One region of the Psychrobacillus sp. NPDC096623 genome, then DNA from elsewhere that is predicted to be linked to it. Evidence: predicted binding sites of a transcription regulator. Region 1 holds the regulator's gene; the other holds the start of a gene.

Region 1 (4,440 bases):
AGGACTTTCCTACACCAAACTTACCGTAGATATACAATCCTTTAGCTGGCAACACATTTGTACGCTCCCACTCGTTGAGAAAATCCTTAGCTGCACGGACTGCAACTACTCTACTACCATCCTCTAAGTCCACTCCAGCAAGACTAGCCTCCATAACCTCTTTAGGCATATGAATACTGTCAATCATGGAAGTAACCTTCTTACGCTCATCTTCAATAATACCTCGTTTACAACGAATAAAATCATTATCGATCAAGTTTCGATCAAGTACTAGTTTAGGTTCATACCCTTTCATATAATTCTTACATTCATCTAGTGTTGGACAGGCTTCACAATTATGAGACTGTGATATAAATTCATATAGCTTACTTAAGCTACGATCGACTATCTCCTTGTTAATATGTGATGCGTTTTCCTCTAAAAAACTCTGTACCTGTTGATCTTCTAAAACTTCTTTTTTCATATCATTTAATCTCGTAGTAAATTCGGGCGACACAACTCTTCTTAAGGTTTCATTTATACGTTCCACTTCTTCCACCTACCTTTTTAGCATGCCTAGCTCTGCTAATAGTTTTTGACGTTCCTCATCGATATTTTGAATACCATTCGTCGAATTACCTGAGGATTTCTTCGCTTCTCCATCTTTCTTATAAAACCAATCAGGCACTTTTTCCTCCCGTGTTGGCTTTTTAGAATACGATTTTTGTGGAGAGCCTTCGTTTTTCCATTTTACGTATTGCTCATGCTCGTTTCTAGCAAGTTCCATTGCTTCTTTTGCTGTTTTGACATCTTTACGCATCCAGTGAGAAGCAATTTTTTCTGCATAATTTTTTGTGAGTTTCATATCTGTACGTAGTAATACATATTGCAGTAAAACATTGACTACCCCAATGGGCATTTTAAAATGAGTTACAAAATGATTAGCTAGCTGAACATCGGCGAGAATCGGCTCTTTCCCGTTTGCAATGTCCTTTAACACGGTTATTGGAGGAGTTGTTTCTAAATAGTGGATTAGCTCCCCTTCCTTCGTCAAAGGTTGAGTAGTATCTATAGGTACAGCTTTCTTTTCAATTTTCTCAATTACCGGTGCCACTTTCGAAACCGTTAGTTTGTAATAATCCGCGCACGCTTTTTTTAATCTTGCTTCTGATAAATGTAAATCATCATCTAACGCTAAAATAACTACTTTTTGCATTTCCACTGGACTTAAGTTATATAAGAAAGAGAGTTTTGCAATTACTTCTTTTGCTTCAATGTTCATCGCTGATTTAGGCACTAATTGTTCTGAAAGACCTTCTTGAAGTAATGAAAAATCAAATTCATCGTAATAAAAAGGGACAGAAGATTTTCTTTCCTTTGATTCGAAAGTTTCATCGACAGATACTGTATTATTCATTTTAGTAGATGGTTTAAATACATCGACAAAAGTTCTAGAGACGTCTGTGAAGCCCTCATTCCAATTAGCGCTTTGGACAAAGCGATTACGCAATTGTATAAAAGCATTTTCTCCTACCTTGTTTAGCAAAAACATGGATAGTAATGGATCCTTTAAGAATGATTCAGCATCTAATGGCGCTGCAAGCTCATAATGAAATATACTTCCTTCATCCATTGTTTTTTTCCAAGTACGTAGCAGACCAATTGCCTCGAGAGCAAGACGTCCTTGAAAAATTTTACCGATTGGCATGCCAAGAACATTCATCAGTTGATAATGCGACCATCGCTCACTGTTTTGATGTTCTCCATCTGCCCAAAGTGTCAAATACAAACTTATACTTTCTGCTCCCACCAACGGCTGATAAAACAAAGTCAACAATTGCCGATCATAATCTGATAAAGAATATGGTAAGCGAATCATATACAAATCTGCTGGCTGTAGCTCTTTATATAGCATCGACAATTGCATCTACGCTCCTTTTAGATTTTGATATATATAAAATGTTTATAATGATGGATTTTTCTTTAAAATTTCTTTTAGTTCATCGATGAATACATTAAGGTCTTTGAACTGACGGTAAACAGATGCAAATCGTACGTAAGCTACTTCATCTACTTCCGCAAGCTTATCCATTACAATCTCGCCAACGTCCTCTGACTTTACCTCTGCATTACCCATTCTTCGTAATTCTTTTTCAATAGAGAACACCATATTTTCAAGTTCCTCTAGTGCAACCGGTCTCTTCTCACAAGCACGAATAAGCCCCCGCAACACTTTTTCACGACTAAACTCTTCACGAGAGCCATCTTTTTTCACAACGATTAGTGGTGTCTCTTCTACTTTTTCAAACGTAGTAAAACGAAATCCACAATCCTCGCATTCTCTTCTTCTTCTGATCGCCTTATTGTCATCCACAGGACGAGAATCGACAACTTTTGTGCCATTATATTGACAAGTTGGGCATCTCATATTGATCTCTCCTAATTCTTCACGGTAGTTTTATGTATCTATTATAACAATATTCTTCTATAAAATCGAAAAAGCAGAGGAATCGCTTCCTCTGCTCACTCAGTCAGGTATAAATCTATTACGCTTGAACTGTCATTCGTGATGCAGGCTTTTTAACAGGTCCCATACCACGTGGCATTTCTAACGTTTCGCGTGTTCCAGCGTTAAGAGCATCTGCTATATAGTTAGCTGCGATTGATGGATCTAAATCACCACATGTATACACATCAATGCTAGCATAACCATGCTCTGGAAAGCTGTGAATCGTTAAATGCGATTCGGAAATAATAACGACTCCACTTACACCTTGTGGTGCAAATTTGTGAAATGCAACTTCTCTGACCTCTGCACCAGATTTTAGTGCAGCATCAACAAATGTTTGCTCGATAAATTGCATATCGTTAAGTTTGTCGAAATCGCACTCCCATAGTTCTGCAATAATGTGACGTCCCATTGTTTCCAATGTCCGTTTCCCCCTTTGATAAGTTTTATTTTTAACCTCAAAGTTGACTACCACGGGGGAAAGTTAGTCCTAAGAGGTCCTAACCCTTTAAGTAGTCGGTGTACAAGTAAAGTAACACGATTCTCATTATATGTTGTTTTATTTAAATATGCAAGAAATAATATATCCTCTTTCTAAATACTTAGAAAGAGGATGGAATAATCATAGAGATGACGCAACTTTTTTAGTAAGGTCCACTACTCTTGCAGAGTAACCCCATTCATTATCGTACCACGCAAGAACTTTCACTTTGCGGTCTCCAATAACCATAGTAGTTAAACCATCTACTGTTGTTGATAGGGTTGTAGTGTTAAAGTCAATTGAAACGAGCGGTTCCATTGTAATACCCAAAATACCTTGCATTGCGCCTTCAGATGCTTTGACAAAAGCTTTGTTTACTTCTTCAACAGTAACATTTTTTTGTAAATCCACAACTAAATCAACTAAAGAGACATTCGGAGTTGGTACACGTAATGCCATACCATGAATCTTCTCTTCAAGCTCTGGCAGTACAAGAGTAAGTGCTTTTGCTGCTCCGGTAGAAGTTGGAATGATAGATTGGCCACAGGCACGTGCACGTCTCAAATCTTTATGAGGATTGTCTAAATTATTTTGATCGTTTGTATATGCATGAACAGTTGTCATTAACCCATTTTCAATGCCAAATGTGTCATTTAATACTTTAACGACAGGTGCTAAGCAGTTTGTAGTACAGCTAGCATTAGAAATAATATGGTGAATCGAAGAATCTAATTTATCATCGTTAACTCCCATTACAATTGTTGCATCTTCGTTTTTTGCAGGAGCAGTAATAATTACCTTTTTAGCACCAGCTTCAATATGTGCTTTGGCTTTTTCACCGTCGTTGAATTTACCTGTGGATTCAATAACAATATCCACATTTATAGCTTTCCAAGGCAAATTGGCTGGATCTCTATCATCTACAATTTGTACACGCTGACCATTTACAATTAATGCATCATCGGCCAATTCAATATTTCCAGTGAAAGTACCATGTGTAGAATCATATTTGATAAGATGTGCCAATGTTTCTAATGGGTACCTCGCATTAATCGCTACCACATTGATGTCCTCTTGAGCTATTAATTGGCGAAATACCATCCGCCCAATACGTCCAAAACCATTAATTGCAACTGAAACTGCCATATGAAAAGTCCTCCTGTAACTATGTGATACTTATTGTTTTTTAACCTTGAATTAGTATAACACATTTTCTTTATTGTGTAGCCCCAAAAAGATAGAATAATAAAGTCGTTATTTTCAGACAAATATTAAATTGTTTCAGTAGTGCTCAGGAAACTTAATAAAGTCAAAAATTGTTTCTATTATTTCTGAGATGCTTTGGACAGATTTATTGCGTTATAATACCGATTTTTTAAAAAAGGGTGGTCGAGACTAACGTCACGACCACCCAATGTTAAACAAAATTATGATTACTTATTTTTAGTTTTCTTGTTCCCAAATACCTAAT
Region 2 (4,440 bases), 260 kb from region 1:
TGGCGTCAAGTTGAAGTGTGGACTCACCAATATCGATCGATTGCCAACTCTGGTTTGTATGATCGTTCAATAAAGAAATGATTCGCCTAGAAAGAATAGCGAAATCTTCATAATGCGGGTGAGACTTTCTAAAATCTTCTTGATGGGAAAATAATATTTGTTTTTGCATCTTAACCCTCCAAAATGTATGACTGAAAGAAAAAAGGTTCCTCTAATTAGAAGAACCTTATGTATTACTTAGATTTAACTTTACCAGTCCAAGTTTTGAAGCCACCTTTAAGCTGATGCAGTTGTGTATATCCTTTTTTCTTTAAAAACATCGCAGCACGGGAACTTCTTGCGCCACTTTGGCAATACAAATAGACAGGTTTGTCTGGACGAATTTCTTTGAAGCGTTGGCGCAGTTGAGAAGAAGGGATATTTCTTGCTCCCAAAATATGTCCGCCTTCAAATTCTTTCGGTTCACGAACATCGATCAGCTGTGCTTTACGATAGCCTTCGATAAATTGTTCTTGTGTGAGATTAGTAACGGTTTTCTTTAAACGGTATGCCGATATTCCAGCATAGACTAAAAGTACAACGAGTAGAGCGATAACAAAATACAATAATTCTAACACGGTCTTTCCCCTTTCTATGTTTCCATATTCATTATAAAAGAATTGCTAGATACAATTCAATCTATTTGATAAAATGAAACTCGTTGTGAAGGGAGAGATTCGATGGAAAAAGCAAAATGGTACTTCATAAATTCTGGACCCTGTACCCCATCCTTTAATATGGCGATGGATGAGGCACTGCTAGACTGGCATAGTGAAGGTCTTATTCCACCTGTGATTAGATTTTACGAATGGAATCCAGCTACATTATCTATTGGTTATTTTCAATCCGTGGAAAAAGAGATTGATATGGAAGCTGTGAAAAGTTTAGGTCTTGGCTTTGTTCGACGTCCTACAGGAGGAAGAGGGGTACTTCACGAACATGAACTTACATACAGTGTGATCGTTACAGAAAGCTATCCGAGCATGCCAGCTACAGTAACAGAAGCTTACCGAGTGATTAGTGAGGGATTACTGTTAGGTTTTCAAAACCTTGGTTTAGATGCTTATTTTTCTGTGCCGAATTCGGACGAACAAAAAGAAAATTTAAAAAAACCGAAATCAGCAGTTTGTTTCGATACACCGAGCTGGTATGAGCTAGTAGTAGAAGGAAAAAAAGTTGCCGGTAGTGCTCAAACAAGACAAAAAGGCGTTATTCTCCAACATGGTGCAATTTTACTCGACTTAGACGAAGATAAATTAATCCAGACTTTTAAATTTTCTTCTGAAGAGGTAAGAAAAAGAGTGAAAAGAAGCCTATCTCAAAAAGCTGTTGCGATTAACAAAATAATATCAAAACCAATTTCGATAGAAGAATGTAAAACTGCGTTTAAAAAAGGTTTTGAAGATGCATTGGAGATTGAATTAGTAGAATATAAACTCACGAAACAACAACTAGATTACATTAAAGAACTAGAATCGACACGATATGCCAATGATGAATGGAATTTTAAAAAATAAAAGTTATTAGGTCTTATAGTAAAAATGAAAAATAGGACATTAGTTCTTAAATTATAAAATCCTCATCTATTTGCTTTACCTTCAAGATGTTGTGTCGTATTATTAATAAAACCACTACATATTGTGTCAATCACAATTTGTAGAAAGGAGGAAGAGTAAATGGTAACTACTAAAAATGAAACCAAACTTACTTTAAATGTTGAAGCACTAAATAGGGATATCCAATTATTCCCACAAGTTCACCCGATCACACAAGATATGACACTTACGCATAAAGGTGTGTCGAGACTTGTGATGATTGATCGCTATTCCTTTAAAGATACAGAAAAGAAAACGTTAAAAGCAGGAGACTTTGTCGTTTTAACGGTGAAAGAAGATCCTAAATTCCCAGCACGAGGTTTAGGCTATATCGTTTCAATCAACGAACATGCGAAAACGGCCGAGGTGCAAATCGAGGAAGATTATCGAAGTGCGATTGACGACGCTGCAAAAATTGAGACTGGCATTATCACTCGACCATTGAACGTTATCGAAAAACCATTGGAAGTTTTTTATGAGCAGATTGCCAAAAGAAATGCAACTGGGCTTGCATCTGTTGAACAAACAGAAGAAAAGCGTGAAGAATGGTTCGAGAAATTCTATCAACAATTAGTTTCTTTGAAATTCATCCCAGCAGGACGAGTATTATACGGTGCTGGAACTGGCACGGATGTAACATATTTCAACTGTTACGTAATGCCATTTGTTGCAGATTCTCGTGAAGGGATCAGTGACCACCGTAAGCAAGTAATGGAAATCATGAGCCGTGGTGGTGGAGTTGGGACAAACGGTTCGACTCTTAGACCAAGAAATACGCTGGCTCGTGGAGTGAACGGAAAATCATCTGGTTCAGTTTCCTGGCTAGATGACATTGCAAAACTGACTCATCTTGTCGAACAAGGTGGATCAAGACGTGGAGCACAAATGATTATGCTGGCCGACTGGCATCCTGATATTGCGGAATTTATTATTTCGAAAATGCAAAACCCACGTATTTTGCGTTTCTTAATTGAAAATACAAATGATGAAACAATTAAACAACTTGCGAAGGACAAGCTTAAATTTAAACCACTTACAATCCAAGAAGAAGCCATGTATCAAGGTATTATTAATTATAAAACGATTCCTGGTCTAGGTGGATTTAGCAATGAAATAATTCGTGATGCAGAAACAAAATTACGTGACGGTGGAACTTATTCAGTTCATAATTCAGAGTTTTTGACTGGTGCGAACATCTCCGTTACGCTTACAGATGATTTTATGAAGGCGGTAGAGGAAGACGGCGACTTTGAATTGCGTTTCCCTGCAACGGAAGCTTATTCACCAGAAGAGATGGATTTCTACAATGAAAATTGGCATAAAATTGGCGATGTACGTGAGTGGGAAAGAATGGGCTACGAAGTTCGTACTTACCGCACTGTAAAAGCGAAAGAGCTTTGGAATTTAATTAATATTTGTGCTACTTATTCAGCAGAACCAGGTGTTTTCTTCATCGATAATGCAAATGAAAAAACGAATGCTACAGCATACGGACAAAAAGTTGTCGCAACTAATCCTTGTGGCGAACAACCACTTGCACCTTATTCAGTATGTAACTTGGCTGCTGTGAATTTAGCGCAATTTGCAAACAAAGAATCAAAAACAGTTAATTTTGAAGCGTTAAAAGAAACGGTTCGTGTTGGTGTACGCATGCAAGATAACGTCATCGATGCGACTCCATATTTCTTAGAAGAAAATAAAGTACAAGCACTTGGGGAAAGACGTGTAGGGTTAGGCGTTATGGGTCTTGCTGATTTGCTCATCTATTGTGAAAAAGAGTATGGATCGGATGAAGGCAATGTTCTAGTAGATGAAATCTTTAAAACAATTGCTATCGCTGCATATGAAACCTCTGCAGAGCTTGCTGTAGAGCGTGGAAGCTTCCCATTCTTGTCTGGTGAAACAGAAGAGGAAACAAACCGCTTACGAAAAGCATTTACGGAAACTGGATTTATGGAATCAATGCCGGAAGAAATTCGGCAATCCATTTTAGAAAATGGTATTCGAAATTCTCATTTGTTAACTGTTGCACCTACAGGATCTACTGGAACAATGGTTGGCGTTTCTACTGGACTTGAACCGTATTATTCATTCACTTATTATAGAAGTGGGCGTTTAGGTAAATTCATCGAGGTAAAAGCAGATATTGTACAAGAATATTTGGAACGCAATGAAACGGCTGAAGAAGAAAATCTTCCAAACTGGTTTGTTACTGCTATGGAACTTGCTCCAGAAGCTCATGCGGATGTGCAATGTATCATTCAACGTTGGATTGATAGTTCTATTTCCAAAACGGTCAACGCACCGCGTGGATATACGGTAGAACAAGTAGAAGGTGTATACGAGCGTTTATATCGTGGTGGAGCTAAGGGTGGTACTGTGTATGTCGATGGAAGTCGTGACTCACAAGTATTAACGTTAAAAGCTGAGGAAAATACATTAGAAGATCATCCAAAAGAAGAAAAAATAGAAAAAAGACATGTCGTATTGATAGATACTATTCAAGATTTACGTTCAACTAATGTAACAATTGGTTCAGAGGTTGGAAATACATGTCCGGTTTGTCGTAAAGGTACTGTAGAAGAAATGGGTGGATGTAACACATGTACCAACTGTAATGCCCAACTAAAATGTGGGCTATAATCTCATAAATTCTCAAAGCACAAGCTGATAAGTCTTTATCACTTGTGCTTTAATTTTGTTCTTCCAGGTTTAATAACCCGTGCTTTCGCTTAAACTATGGGAAAACAAAAGGAGATTAACATGAAAGGATTATCGATTAGTACGAGTCTCGTTGCAGCACTAG

What was found. Region 1 encodes NrdR, which represses ribonucleotide reductase genes. Its sites were predicted from a motif close to AACACNATATATNGTGTT; they were not measured.
Region 2: a site for NrdR is predicted at 1,667-1,684, ahead of ACIQX2_RS09940 (vitamin B12-dependent ribonucleotide reductase). Genes of this name have one in related genera too.

The regions. Positions count from the first base shown of each region.
Region 1 covers NZ_JBIWER010000003.1:357,131-361,570, forward strand. The annotation lists gene dnaI (primosomal protein DnaI) at 1-529, opposite strand, end outside; gene ACIQX2_RS11270 (replication initiation and membrane attachment family protein) at 539-1,906, opposite strand; gene nrdR (transcriptional regulator NrdR) at 1,943-2,407, opposite strand; gene speD (adenosylmethionine decarboxylase) at 2,526-2,909, opposite strand; gene ACIQX2_RS11285 (glyceraldehyde-3-phosphate dehydrogenase) at 3,111-4,115, opposite strand; gene coaE (dephospho-CoA kinase) at 4,413-4,440, opposite strand, start outside.
Region 2 covers NZ_JBIWER010000003.1:93,483-97,922, reverse strand. The annotation lists gene ACIQX2_RS09955 (ATP-binding protein) at 1-169, opposite strand, end outside; gene ACIQX2_RS09950 (rhodanese-like domain-containing protein) at 234-605, opposite strand; gene ACIQX2_RS09945 (lipoate--protein ligase family protein) at 720-1,556, shown strand; gene ACIQX2_RS09940 (vitamin B12-dependent ribonucleotide reductase) at 1,716-4,277, shown strand; gene ACIQX2_RS09935 (hypothetical protein) at 4,398-4,440, shown strand, end outside.